Regions from separate parts of the Alcanivorax sp. IL2 genome, predicted to be linked through region 2. Evidence: predicted binding sites of a transcription regulator. Region 2 holds the regulator's gene; the other holds the start of a gene.
What was found. Region 2 encodes sigma-54, which starts transcription at its own class of promoters, with help from an activator protein. Its sites were predicted from a motif close to TGGCACNNNNNTTGCTNT; they were not measured.
Positions count from the first base shown of each region.

Region 1: the regulator sigma-54 is predicted to act here: its motif matches at 2,003-2,020, upstream of glnK (P-II family nitrogen regulator).

Region 1 covers NZ_CP179932.1:856,782-862,895, reverse strand. Annotated here, with positions in the region: gene ACMG4N_RS04030 (class I SAM-dependent rRNA methyltransferase) at 1-47, opposite strand, end outside; gene ACMG4N_RS04025 (ammonium transporter) at 231-1,490, opposite strand; gene glnK (P-II family nitrogen regulator) at 1,563-1,901, opposite strand; gene ACMG4N_RS04015 (accessory factor UbiK family protein) at 2,273-2,521, shown strand; gene ACMG4N_RS04010 (YifB family Mg chelatase-like AAA ATPase) at 2,726-4,216, shown strand; gene ACMG4N_RS04005 (acyl-CoA dehydrogenase family protein) at 4,862-6,058, opposite strand; gene ACMG4N_RS04000 (SDR family NAD(P)-dependent oxidoreductase) at 6,078-6,114, opposite strand, start outside.
Region 2 covers NZ_CP179932.1:3,337,608-3,343,721, forward strand. Annotated here, with positions in the region: gene ACMG4N_RS15350 (KdsC family phosphatase) at 1-472, shown strand, start outside; gene lptC (LPS export ABC transporter periplasmic protein LptC) at 469-1,026, shown strand; gene lptA (lipopolysaccharide transport periplasmic protein LptA) at 1,001-1,567, shown strand; gene lptB (LPS export ABC transporter ATP-binding protein) at 1,564-2,289, shown strand; gene ACMG4N_RS15370 (RNA polymerase factor sigma-54) at 2,552-4,018, shown strand; gene hpf (ribosome hibernation-promoting factor, HPF/YfiA family) at 4,058-4,360, shown strand; gene ptsN (PTS IIA-like nitrogen regulatory protein PtsN) at 4,377-4,850, shown strand; gene rapZ (RNase adapter RapZ) at 4,948-5,799, shown strand; gene ACMG4N_RS15390 (HPr family phosphocarrier protein) at 5,808-6,077, shown strand.

The DNA.
Region 1 (6,114 bases), 1.1 Mb from region 2:
CGGCGTTCTTCGTTCTTACGCAGGCGGATAACAGTGGTTTCGCTCATGGTGCTCACAGAGGGCTGGCGGGAAAGGCGGCATGATAGCACAGGGCAAAGGCGCTACTGATCCCCCAAAAGGAACGAGCCGACAGAAGCGAGTATCGAAAATTAAAATCTTCTCGCTTTTTTTAAAACAAAAAAAGGGCGCCCGAAGGCGCCCTGTCATTTCAAGGAAATCGTTGTGAAGGATTAACCTTTCACGAATTCCGGGTAGGCTTCCATGCCGCAGTCGGCGATGTCCATGCCTTCGTACTCGTCTTCTTCGGAAACCCGGATGCCCATGACGGCTTTCAGGATGCCCCAGACGATCAGGCTGGCTACGAATACCCATACGAAGATGGTGATCGCGCCGATGATCTGGCCGGAGAAGGAAGCATCACCGTTGGTAACCGGCACCAGCAGCAGACCCAGCAGACCAACCACACCGTGTACAGAGATGGCACCGACCGGATCGTCGATTTTCATCTTGTCCAGGGTCAGGATGCTGAACACTACCAGCACACCACCAGCGGCACCGAACAGAGTCGCCAACAGCGGGGTCGGAGTGGACGGCTCGGCAGTGATCGCCACCAGACCGGCAAGGGCACCGTTAAGCAGCATGGTCAGATCGGCCTTGCCGAACAGGATGCGGCCAACGATCAGGGCAGCAACAGCACCACCAGCGGCAGCAGCATTGGTGTTCAGGAACACCATGGCGACAGAGTGCGCGCTTGCAGCATCACCCAGCTTCAGTACAGAGCCGCCGTTGAAACCGAACCAGCCCATCCACAGGATGAAGGTACCCAGGGTAGCCAGCGGCAGGTTGGCACCGGGGATAGCGTGCACTTCACCGTTCGGACCGTACTTGCCTTTACGAGCACCCAGCAGCAACACACCAGCCAGAGCAGCAGCAGCACCAGCCATGTGAACGATGCCGGAACCAGCAAAGTCAGAGAAGCCCAGGTCGCCCAGGTTATACATGCCAAACACGTCGGCACCACCCCAGGTCCAGGAACCTTCCAGCGGGTAGATCACACCGGTCATGAATACCGCGAAGACCAGGAAGGCCCACAGCTTCATACGCTCGGCAACCGCACCGGAGACGATGGACATGGCGGTAGCCACGAACACCACCTGGAAGAAGAAGTCAGACGCACCAGAGTAGACGGAGTCACCATCGAATCCGTTCTCGGTAGATGCGCTCAGCACACCGGCCAGATCGAAGGCGTCGATACCGTCCAGGAAGATGCCGCCGCCGTACATGATGGCGTAACCACACACCAGGTACATGATGCAGCTAATGGCAAACAGCGCCACGTTTTTGGTGAGAATCTCGGTGGTGTTTTTCGCACGCACCAGGCCGGCTTCCAGCATGGCAAAGCCGGCAGCCATCCACATTACCAATGCGCCACACACCAGAAAATAAAAGGTGTCCATGGCGTACTGAAGTTCAAAAATTTGATTTTCCACAATGCAACCCTCCGAAAATGGAAGCGTGTTCTCTAAAACCCTGGCATGGGTCGATTTACAACACGGTAAAACTTAAATCGCGTCCTCGCCGGTCTCGCCGGTACGGATACGAATCGCTTGCTCCAGGGAGGTGACAAAGATCTTGCCGTCACCAATCTTGCCGGTATTGGCAGCTTTCGCGATGGCTTCAATCACCTGATCCAGGGAGGACTCGGCGATGGCCACCTCGATTTTTACCTTGGGCAGAAAATCCACCACGTACTCGGCACCCCGGTACAGCTCGGTGTGACCTTTCTGGCGTCCAAAGCCTTTCACCTCGGTAACGGTGATGCCTTGCACGCCGATCTCGGAGAGTGCTTCACGCACGTCATCCAATTTGAACGGCTTAATTACGGCAGTAACCAGTTTCATTTCATTCTCCTCAGCTTTCACCGCGTCCGGTGTCGTCCGTTTCACTTCGAGCCCCGTTATGGTTCCCGATCCACAGTTTGCTCGAACGCTCTGACCCAATAAGTGCACGACCCATGCCAGGTTTAGAAAATCATGCATTTTCAGTGGGTTATATCCCGATCCCGATTCAGGAAACGAGTTCGGCGCGCCATTATAGCGCACCACCTTGGGGCGGGTTCCAACTTGGTGCAGAGCTGCTGCCCTGCACCGCCGGTGCCGCGCCAGCGGACACCGTGCTACCATCCGTCCACCAATACAAGCACCGCCGCCACAGACCGCATTCCCGGCGGCCCGGGCCAGCCACTGCCCCTGGTCCCCGATGGAGATTCAAGATGCCTGATCAACCCTTTATCGACCGCCTGATGGCCGACATCAGCGGGCGCCTGCCCACCGATCTGGGCGGCCTGCGCAACGAAGTGGAGCGCAATGTGCGCAGCGTACTGGCGGAAGCCGTCAGCCGCCTGGATCTGATCACCCGGGAAGAGTTCGATATTCAGCAGCAGGTACTGATGCGCACCCGGGAAAAGCTGGAAGCGCTGGAGAAGCAGGTGGCGGAGATGGAGAAGACGACGGACGCCTGACGCCCGGTATTCTCCCGTAGGAGCTATGCTTGCCCCCCAGGGGATCTACGACATGCGAACCTGCTCGCGATTGCCGTTGTTCGCCATGCAAGCATAGCTCCTACGAAAGTCCGATTTCCTACATCTGCAGCCGCCAACCTCGCACACGTACCAACACCGCCTCCCCGTACACTGCCTCGCAACCCCTGAATTCTGCGAGGAAACGTGACGCACGCATTGCTCTACAGCCGGGCACCGCTGGGCATTCAGGCCCGGGAAGTGCGGGTGGAAACCCACCTGGCACCGGGCTTGCCCGCCTTCACCATCGTCGGCATGGGTGACACCGCGGTGCGGGAAAGCCGGGACCGGGTGCGCTCGGCACTGGTCAACAGCGGCTTCGAGTTCCCCCAGCGACGCATCACCGTCAGCCTGGCACCGGCGGATCTGCCCAAAGATGGCGGTCGGTTTGACCTGCCCATTGCCCTGGGCATCCTGCTCGCCAGTGGCCAGCTCGGAAAGCTGGACAGCAACCAATACGAATTTATCGGTGAGTTGGCATTAAATGGCGCCCTGAGCCCGGTGCCCGGCATGCTGCCCTGCGCCCTGGCCTGCCAGCCTACCGGCCGCACCCTGATCGTTCCCCGCGACAACGCGGATGAAGCCGCGCTGGCCGGAGCCACCACCGTGGCCGGTGACCAGCTCGCCCAGGTGGCAGCCCATTTGGTGGGCCAGTCTCCGCTACCGTTCCATGATCACCCGGCACCGCAAACCATCACCCATGAGGGCGGCTGCCTCTCCGAAATCCGCGGCCAGGCCGCCGCCAAACGGGTGCTGGAGATTGCCGCGGCCGGCGGCCATTCCCTGCTACTCAGCGGCCCGCCTGGCGCTGGCAAAAGCATGCTGGCTTCACGCCTGCCCGGGCTGGTTCCGCCGCTGCATCCGAAACAGGCGCTGGAAGTGGCAGCCATTCATTCCCTGAAACAGCCGCGCCCGGCCCACCAGTTCCACCAACGCCCCTATCGGGCGCCCCACCATACCGCCTCAGCCACCGCCCTGGTTGGCGGCGGTAGCCACCCGCGCCCGGGAGAGATTTCCCTGGCGCATAACGGCATCCTGTTTCTCGATGAATTACCGGAGTTCGACCGGCGAGTACTGGAGGTATTACGCGAACCGCTGGAGACCGGCGAGGTGAGCATCGCCCGGGCCGCCCAGCAGCTGACCTTCCCGGCCCGCTTTCAGTTGATCGCGGCCATGAACCCTTGCCCCTGCGGTTACCTGGGCGACCCGGAGAAGGGCTGCGGCTATCGGTGCGACAAGGCCAAGCGCTACCAGAGCAAACTGTCCGGCCCGTTGCTGGACCGCATCGATCTGCATCTGGACGTGCCCGCAGTAGAGGCGCAGGAACTGCTCGGTGATCGTCAGGGAGAAACCAGCGACACCGTCCGCGCTCGGGTCCGCGAGGCCTGGCAACAGCAATGGCAGCGCCAGCGACGCCTGAATCGGGAACTGGGCAGCGACGACTTGGAGCCACTGTTACGCCCCCACCGGGACTGGCTGGCCAGCGTCATGACCCGCATGGGACTGTCCGCCCGTGCCCTGCATCGCAGTGCCCGGGTGGCACGCACCATTGCCGATCTGGCCGGTGCTGACACCGTCGACCGCGACCACCTGCGCGAAGCCCTGAGCTATCGGCAAACGGTAGCTGACACCCGCTAACCCTGCTCAGATTTCCTGCGGTCTCTTCACGGCTAATCAGCCGGCGATCAATATCGCCACCAGCACAGCCAGTAGTGACAATGGCACGATAATGAGTGCGCTCTTGAGGAGTTTCTCCACATAGAGGTGTCTAGTGTAATAATCCAGCATGATGTATTTCCCCACAACCCGTTGAAATGGCAACCGCGCCACTACCCCCGTAGAAAGGCGCTTTTCTTTTTATCGTCACTCAGCCCCCAGCCCACAGTCAGACAGCGCTCGACCTGCGGCTGAGCACCCTAGCTGTCAATTGGCACAACCAGAGGGACAAACGTGACTCATGTCACGTCAATTTTTTTGCAGCCTATCACAGTTATGAAAAAACAAGCATTGCCAGATTGACATTATCTGACAGCCGACATTGACCTAAGGTGACAGACGTGGGGCGCCGATACGGCAGTCAGGGAAGGAACGCAGTGTGTCGACAGCCCCGCGACGCGGAGCCGATGGCGCGGAGACATAGCGACTCAGCCACGACAAGCAATTGTTTTAAAATGGATTTACTGGCAGTGAACGGCTATCGACGAGATATCCCTTGCCGCCTCGCCCGCAGGGCGGTGCGCGACGGCAAGGGCTGGACGACAGGATTGTCGCTAGCAGACGACATTAACCCCATTGAAAGAAATCACGTTTCTCTTTCAGGTAGAACCGCGACAACACCATCTTGTGCACCTCGCTGGCACCGTCCACCAAACGCGCCTGGCGGGCGTAGCGGTAGATCCATTCCAGCAGGGTGTCCTTGGAATAACCACGGGCACCGCACAGCTGGATCGCGGTATCAGCGGCCTTGTGCAGGGTATCGGCCACGTGGATCTTGGCCATGGAAATTTCCTTCTTGGCAAAGTCCCCCTGATCCAGCTTCCAGGCAGCCTGCATGGTGAGCAGACGTCCCACCTCAATATCCTTGGCCACGTCACCCAGCATCCACTGCACGCCTTCGTGCTCGGCAAGCGTGGTGCCGAAGCTCATGCGGTTTTCCACATAACCGGCTGCCTCTTCCATGCAACGTTTGGCCAGACCCAGCCAGCGCATACAGTGCGTCAGGCGAGCGGTGCCAAGACGGATCTGAGTGACCTTCAGACCATCGCCCACTTCCAACAGACGGTTCTCATCGGGAATCACCAGGCCATCGAACTTCAGTTCGCAGTGACCACCATGTTCTTCCGGGCCCATGATCGGGATACGGCGCACCACTTCCCAGCCGGGCTGGTCCGCATCAAACAGGAAGGCAGTGAGTCCCTTGCGCGGGTCGTCACTGGTCTTGGCGATCAGAATAAACGTTTGCGCACCTTCTGCCCCGGTGATGAACCACTTGCGGCCCTTGATGATCCAGTTGTCACCGTCCCTGGTGGCGGAGGTATAGGTCAGAGACGGGTCGGAGCCACAGCCACCATCGGGCTCGGTCATGGCAAAGGCGGAACGTACCTTGCCGTCGATCATCGGTTGCAACCAGCGTTCTTTCTGCTCGTCGTTGAGGATCTTGTTGAGCAGGATCATGGTGCCGTCATCCGGCGGCGCACAGTTGAACACCACCGGGCCGAACGGACTGCGAGCGGCTTCTTCGTAGAGCACTGCCATACCGGCCACGCCCACATCCAGACCACCGCGTTCCTTGGGCAACTGAAAGCCCCACAGTCCTGCGGCTTTCGCTTTTTCTCGCAGGCTATCGACCACGCTTTCCTTGAAATTTTCGTGATCGTCGTAATTGGCCTTGTCGTTTTCCAGCGGCATGATTTCCGCTTCCACAAAGGCGGCCACTTGCTGGCGCAGGCTTTCCAGCTCCGGGCTCAGGGAGAAATCCATGGTCTGTCCTCGATCTAGGTTAGAGAGTATTACAGAGGTGACCGCCATCCACGGCG
Region 2 (6,114 bases):
GAACCTGCGCCTGATGGCCTTCGACGTGGACGGAGTGATGACCGACGGGCGCATCTACTTCAGCCCGGAAGGCGAAGCCATCAAGGTATTTAACACCCTGGACGGCCACGGTCTGAAAAAACTGGCCGCCAGCGGCGTCACCCTGGCCATCATCACCGGTCGCAATACACCCATGGTAGCCAAGCGTGCCGCCGACCTGGGCATCGCCCATGTGATACAGGGTCGTGAAGACAAGGGCGTCGCCCTGGCGGATCTGGCAGAACAGCTGGGTATCGCCGCCAGCGAGACCGGCTATGCCGGCGATGACGAACCGGACGTAAGCGCCCTGGACTGGGCCCAGATCAGTTTTGCCCCGGCCAATGCCCATGACTGTGCCAAGACAGCCGCCGATCACATTACCGAACGGCGCGGCGGCGAAGGCGCGGTTCGCGAAATCTGCGACGCTATCCTGGCGCAACGGAGCCCGGCATGAAGCGCCAGGGCCTGCTCAGTGCCACCGGCATTCTGATGCTGGGGCTGGTCATGCTGATGACCCTGCACGAGTGGGATGACACCCTGCCCGGCCAGGAGGATGCCATCCTCACTGCGCCTGCCATTGTCGCCAAGGACATTACTGCACGCGCCTTTAGTGAAGAGGACGGCCGTCTCCAGTACTATCTCACCGCCGAGACGCTGACCCAATACGACCACAACCCACTCACGGAAATGCAGCAACCCGAGCTGGAAATGGCCAACGACAAAGGCAGCTGGACCATTGTCAGCGAACAGGGCGTGGTGCAAGAAAATGGCGACCTGATTGTCTTCTCCGGCGACGTGACAGCCCGCAACCAGCAACAGAAAATCACCCTGGACACCCAGGAACTGCGCTTTCTCAGCGAGACCAACATCGCCAGCTCTCCCGGGGATGTTGACATAGAATTTGAATCCGGCAGGACCCGCGCGGGTGCGCTGGAGGCCGATCTCGACAAGGGCATACTGACCCTTGAAAAAGGAGTAAAGAGTGAGTTTGACGCGCCGGCTTCTTAGAACCTGCACCATCGCCCTGGCTGTGACCCTGCCGGTGAGCGCAGTGGCCGCCCCAGCACAAATGCCGGTGTCCGTCACCGCCGACTCCGGACGTTTCGAACAGGACGCCGGCAGCGGGCTGTATCGCGGCAATGTGGAACTGATACAGGGCAAGCGGAAACTGTTTGCCGATGAGATGCGCCTGTTTACCCGTAATGGCGAACTGATCCGCGTGGAAGCGTCCGGCACCCCGGTGCGCATGGAAGAAGGTGAGGACCTGCAGGCCCACGCCAATAACCTGGTCTACGACATTCGCCAACGCACCCTGGTACTCACCGGCGATGCTTACATTGAACACCTGGGCAACACCTTTGAAGGCGCCAAGGTGGAATACAGCCTGGATTCCAAGCGGGTAGACGCCAGCAGCGAAGGCGACAAACGGGTACGACTGGTGATCCCTGCCGAGAACCAGACGCCCAAGGAAGACACCCCTGCGGACAACAATGCAAACGACGAGGCGCCCGTAGCGCCCTCCTCAGAGGCGGAGCCAAACACCCCATGAGCCATTTACGTGCCCACCACCTGGCAAAAAGCTACAAGGGTCGCCGGGTCATCGAAGATGTCTCCCTGGACGTGGAAGCCGGCCAGATCGTCGGCCTGCTCGGTCCCAATGGCGCCGGCAAGACCACCTGCTTCTACATGATTGTCGGACTGGTGGAAGCGGACGCCGGTCGGATCGACATCAACGAGGCGGATATCACCCATCTGCCCATGCATGGCCGCGCCCAGCGTGGCATCGGCTACTTGCCCCAGGAAGCCAGCATCTTCCGCCGCCTGACCGTGGAAGAGAACATCATGGCGATCCTGGAAACCCGCAAGGAGCTGAGCAAGGCGGAGCGTCACGAACGCATGGAAAGCCTGCTCAAGGAATTCCATATCACCCACATCCGTGATTCCCTGGGTATGAGCCTGTCCGGCGGTGAGCGGCGCCGGGCAGAAATCGCCCGCGGCCTGGCCACCGACCCGGATTTCATCCTGCTGGATGAACCCTTCGCCGGCGTGGACCCGATTTCCGTGAACGACATCAAGGGCATCATCCGCCATCTGAAAGAGCGCGGCATCGGCGTACTGATCACCGACCACAACGTGCGCGAAACCCTGGATATCTGCGACACCGCCTACATCGTCAGCGCCGGCCATATCATCGCCTCCGGCGATGCGGACACCATTCTTGGCAACCAGCAGGTGCGGGATGTGTATCTGGGGGCCGATTTCAGGCTGTAAAAGGCAGTAAATAGTTAATAGTGAACAGTTAACAGCTCGCGGCCGGGGCATGCACTATTTTTGAGCAAGCCGCCGCGCCCATAGCTTGTTCGCGACGGAAAGGCTTGAAACACAGAAAACCTGCCCCGCGCGCTGTTAACTATTAACTGTTCACTGTTAACTACCTTCCTCCTAGCACACAACCACCATTGGCACAAATATTGCTTGCCTTATGCATAGGCTGTTATTCTCAGGTTTTGGGGATGACACCAGTCTGAGCAGTATGAAGCCAAGCCTACAACTACAAATCGGCCAGCAGCTGACCATGACTCCGCAGCTGCAGCAGGCTATACGCCTCCTGCAGCTCTCCACGCTGGACCTGCGTCAAGAGATTCAGCAGGCCGTGGAAAGTAATCCGTTGCTGGAGCTGGCCGATGATTTCGGTGACGAATCCCTGCCTGACGCTGACGAGGAACGTCAGGACGACCAGGAGCTGGATACCGAGCGTGACGATGCCCTGGAAGAGTTCGTGGATGACGAACCCGGCATCGAAACGGAATGGGACGATGTTTATTCCGGCCAGACCAGCAGCGCCTCCAGCGCCCTCCCCGACGATGCCGACGACTGGCAGCAGCGCCATAGTGTGGCCGGCAATCTACAGGACCACCTGCTCTGGCAACTGAATCTGACCCCCATGAGCGATGTGGACCGCATTATCGCCATGACCATCATCGAATCCCTGGACGATCGCGGCTACCTGACCGTCACCGTGGACGACATCGTGGCGATGATGAACGCCCAGGATGACCTGCTCACCGAAGGTGACGAGCTGGAAGCCGATGAAGTCCTGGCTGTGCAGCACCGCCTGCAACAATTCGACCCGGTGGGAGTTGCCAGTCTGGATCTGGCCGACTGCCTGCGGGTGCAGCTGCGCCAACTGCCCACGGACACGCCCTTTCTGGACTATGCCCTGGCCCTGCTCGGGCATCTCGAGCTACTGGAAAAGCACGACTACGCCGCCCTGCGCCGGGTACTGCAGATCAGCGAAGAAAACCTGCTGGACGCCCTCTCGCTGCTACGCACCCTGGACCCGGCTCCCGGCGAACAGATTGGGGAAAGCCAGGTGGATTACGCGGTGCCGGACGTGATCGTACGCCAGCACCAGGGGCGCTGGCAGGTCAGCCTGAACGAGGAGGTGCTGCCCAAGGTCAATTTGCAGCAGCAGTACGCCTCCATGGCCCGCAAGGCCGGTGGCGAGGATGGCCAGTACCTGCGCAACTGCGTGCAAGAAGCCAAGTGGTTCATCAAGAGCCTGCAAAGCCGCCACGACACCCTGCTGAAGGTGGCAACCCGCATCGTTGACGTTCAGCAGGACTTCTTCGACTATGGGGAAGAGGCCATGAAACCCCTGGTTCTGGCCGACATTGCCGACGCCGTCGAGATGCACGAATCGACCATCAGTCGGGTCACCAACCAGAAATACATGATGACACCCCGCGGCGTCTTTGAGTTGAAGTATTTCTTCTCCAGCCACGTGGGAACAGACGGCGGCGGTGAGTGTTCCTCCACCGCTATTCGTGCCATTATTAAGAAGCTGGTCGCTGCCGAGAATCCCCGCAAACCGCTCAGCGACAACAAGCTTGCAAGCTTGCTGAATGAGCAGGGAATCAATGTAGCGCGCCGGACAGTCGCCAAGTACCGTGAGGCGATGAGAATACCGTCATCCAGCGCCCGCAAGCGTTTGGTGTAGGCGCCGGGACGGCCCAACGAGCAGGTAAAGGAGCCAGCCATGCAAATTAATATCAGCGGTCATCACCTGGAAATTACCGATGCTTTGCGAGCCTACGTAGGAGACAAATTCTCCCGTCTTGAACGGCATTTCGACCAGATTACCAGTGTCCAGGTGATCCTTTCCCCGGAACCCAAGACCCACAAGGCGGAATCCACTATCCATATTTCCGGGGCCGACGTCTTCGCCACCGCTGAAGCAGTCGACATGTACGCTGCCATCGACAAGCTGACGGACAAGCTCGACCGCCAGATCCTCAAACACAAGGAAAAGGCCGTCAGCCACAAGCACGGCGGCCACTGAACCCAAAGCGACAATTATGCGAGTTCGCGAACTACTCACCGAAGCACGCACCCATAGCGAGGTGCAGGCCAGCAGCAAGAAACAGCTGCTGGACCAGGTTGCGCAGCTGGCCGCGGCCGGCTGCGACAGCCTCAACGAACAGGAGGTCTTCGACGCCCTGGTAGCCCGGGAAAAGCTGGGCTCCACGGGCATCGGTGAAGGCATCGCCATTCCTCACTGTCGTCTTGGTCACTGCCAGCAACCCATCGGGCTGCTGCTGAAACTCTCTACCCCCATCGATTTTGACGCCGTTGACGGTCGCCCGGTAGATCTGGTTTTTGTACTGCTGGTTCCCCAGGAAAACCCGGAACAGCACCTGAAAACCCTCAGCCACCTGGCGTCCCTGTTCAACGACGACGATTACCGTGCCGAGCTGCGATTGAGCAAGAACGACCACCACCTTTATCACACCGCCGTGGAATCCGAAGCGGAGCTGCGACTGGCATCATGAAGGAACGCAACACGCTTTCAGGCATCACCCGGGACATCCCCTCGTCTATCCATTTTGCGTGCCAACGTGCTGCAAATAGCGTGCAAGCGGTGCAACCATGAAACTCACCATCATCAGCGGCCGATCCGGCTCGGGGAAAACCACCGCCCTGCAAGCCATGGAAGACCAGAACTACTACTGCGTCGACAACCTGCCGGTGGGCATGCTCCCGACACTTGCGGAACAGCTTGACCAGGGCGAGCTCCCCATAGAGCGAGCGGCAGTAGGCATTGATGCGCGCAACCTGCCCACCCAGTTACTGGCTTTTGACGCCATCCTGGATGCACTGCACCAGCAGCAGGTAAAGACCGAAATTATTTATCTGGATGCGGACGACAACACTCTGCTCAAGCGCTTCAGCGCCACCCGCCGGCGACACCCGCTGGGCGCCCAGCAAGGCTCCGTGGAAGCAGCCATCCAGCATGAGCGGGAATTGCTGTCCAATATCCGCCTGCGCGCCGACCTGGTGATCGACACCAGCAACTATGACGTTCACAGCCTGCGTAACCTGATGCGCGAACGGGTAGCCAATCGCAGCGCCGCCCTGTCCCTGCAGCTGGAATCCTTCGGTTTCAAGAACGGCCTGCCCAACGATGCCGACCTGGTGTTTGACGTGCGGGTGCTGCCCAACCCGCACTGGCGGGCCGACCTGCGGCCCTTTACCGGCCGCGATGACGCCATTATCGATTTCCTCCAGCAGCACCAGGCCAGCCACGACATGCTTGAAGATATTCATCATTTCGTAAAACGCTGGCTGCCGGCGTTTGCTGACAGCGATCGCAGCTATGTGACTGTCGCCATTGGCTGCACTGGCGGCCGCCATCGTTCGGTATTCATTACCGAACAACTGGCAAAACGGCTACGCGATGAGGGCACCACCCTTCAGGTCCGCCACCGCGAACTGGATTAAGCCACTCAATGATCGAAAAACAACTGGATATCATCAACAAGCTTGGCCTGCATGCCCGTGCTGCCGCCAAGGTGGTCAGCGTGGCCTCCCGCTATGAAAGCCGCATTCATGTGATTCACAACGGCAGCCCCATCGACGCCAAAAGCATCATGGGGCTGCTCATGCTTGGCGCCGCCAAGGGCACCAGCGTCACCTTTCAGGTTGACGGCAACGATGAAACCGCCGCCATGGAAGAACTCACCGATCTGTTCGCCCGCCGCTTTGATGAAGAAGAATGAAAACAGTTAAAAGTTAACAGCGAATAGTGAACAGCTA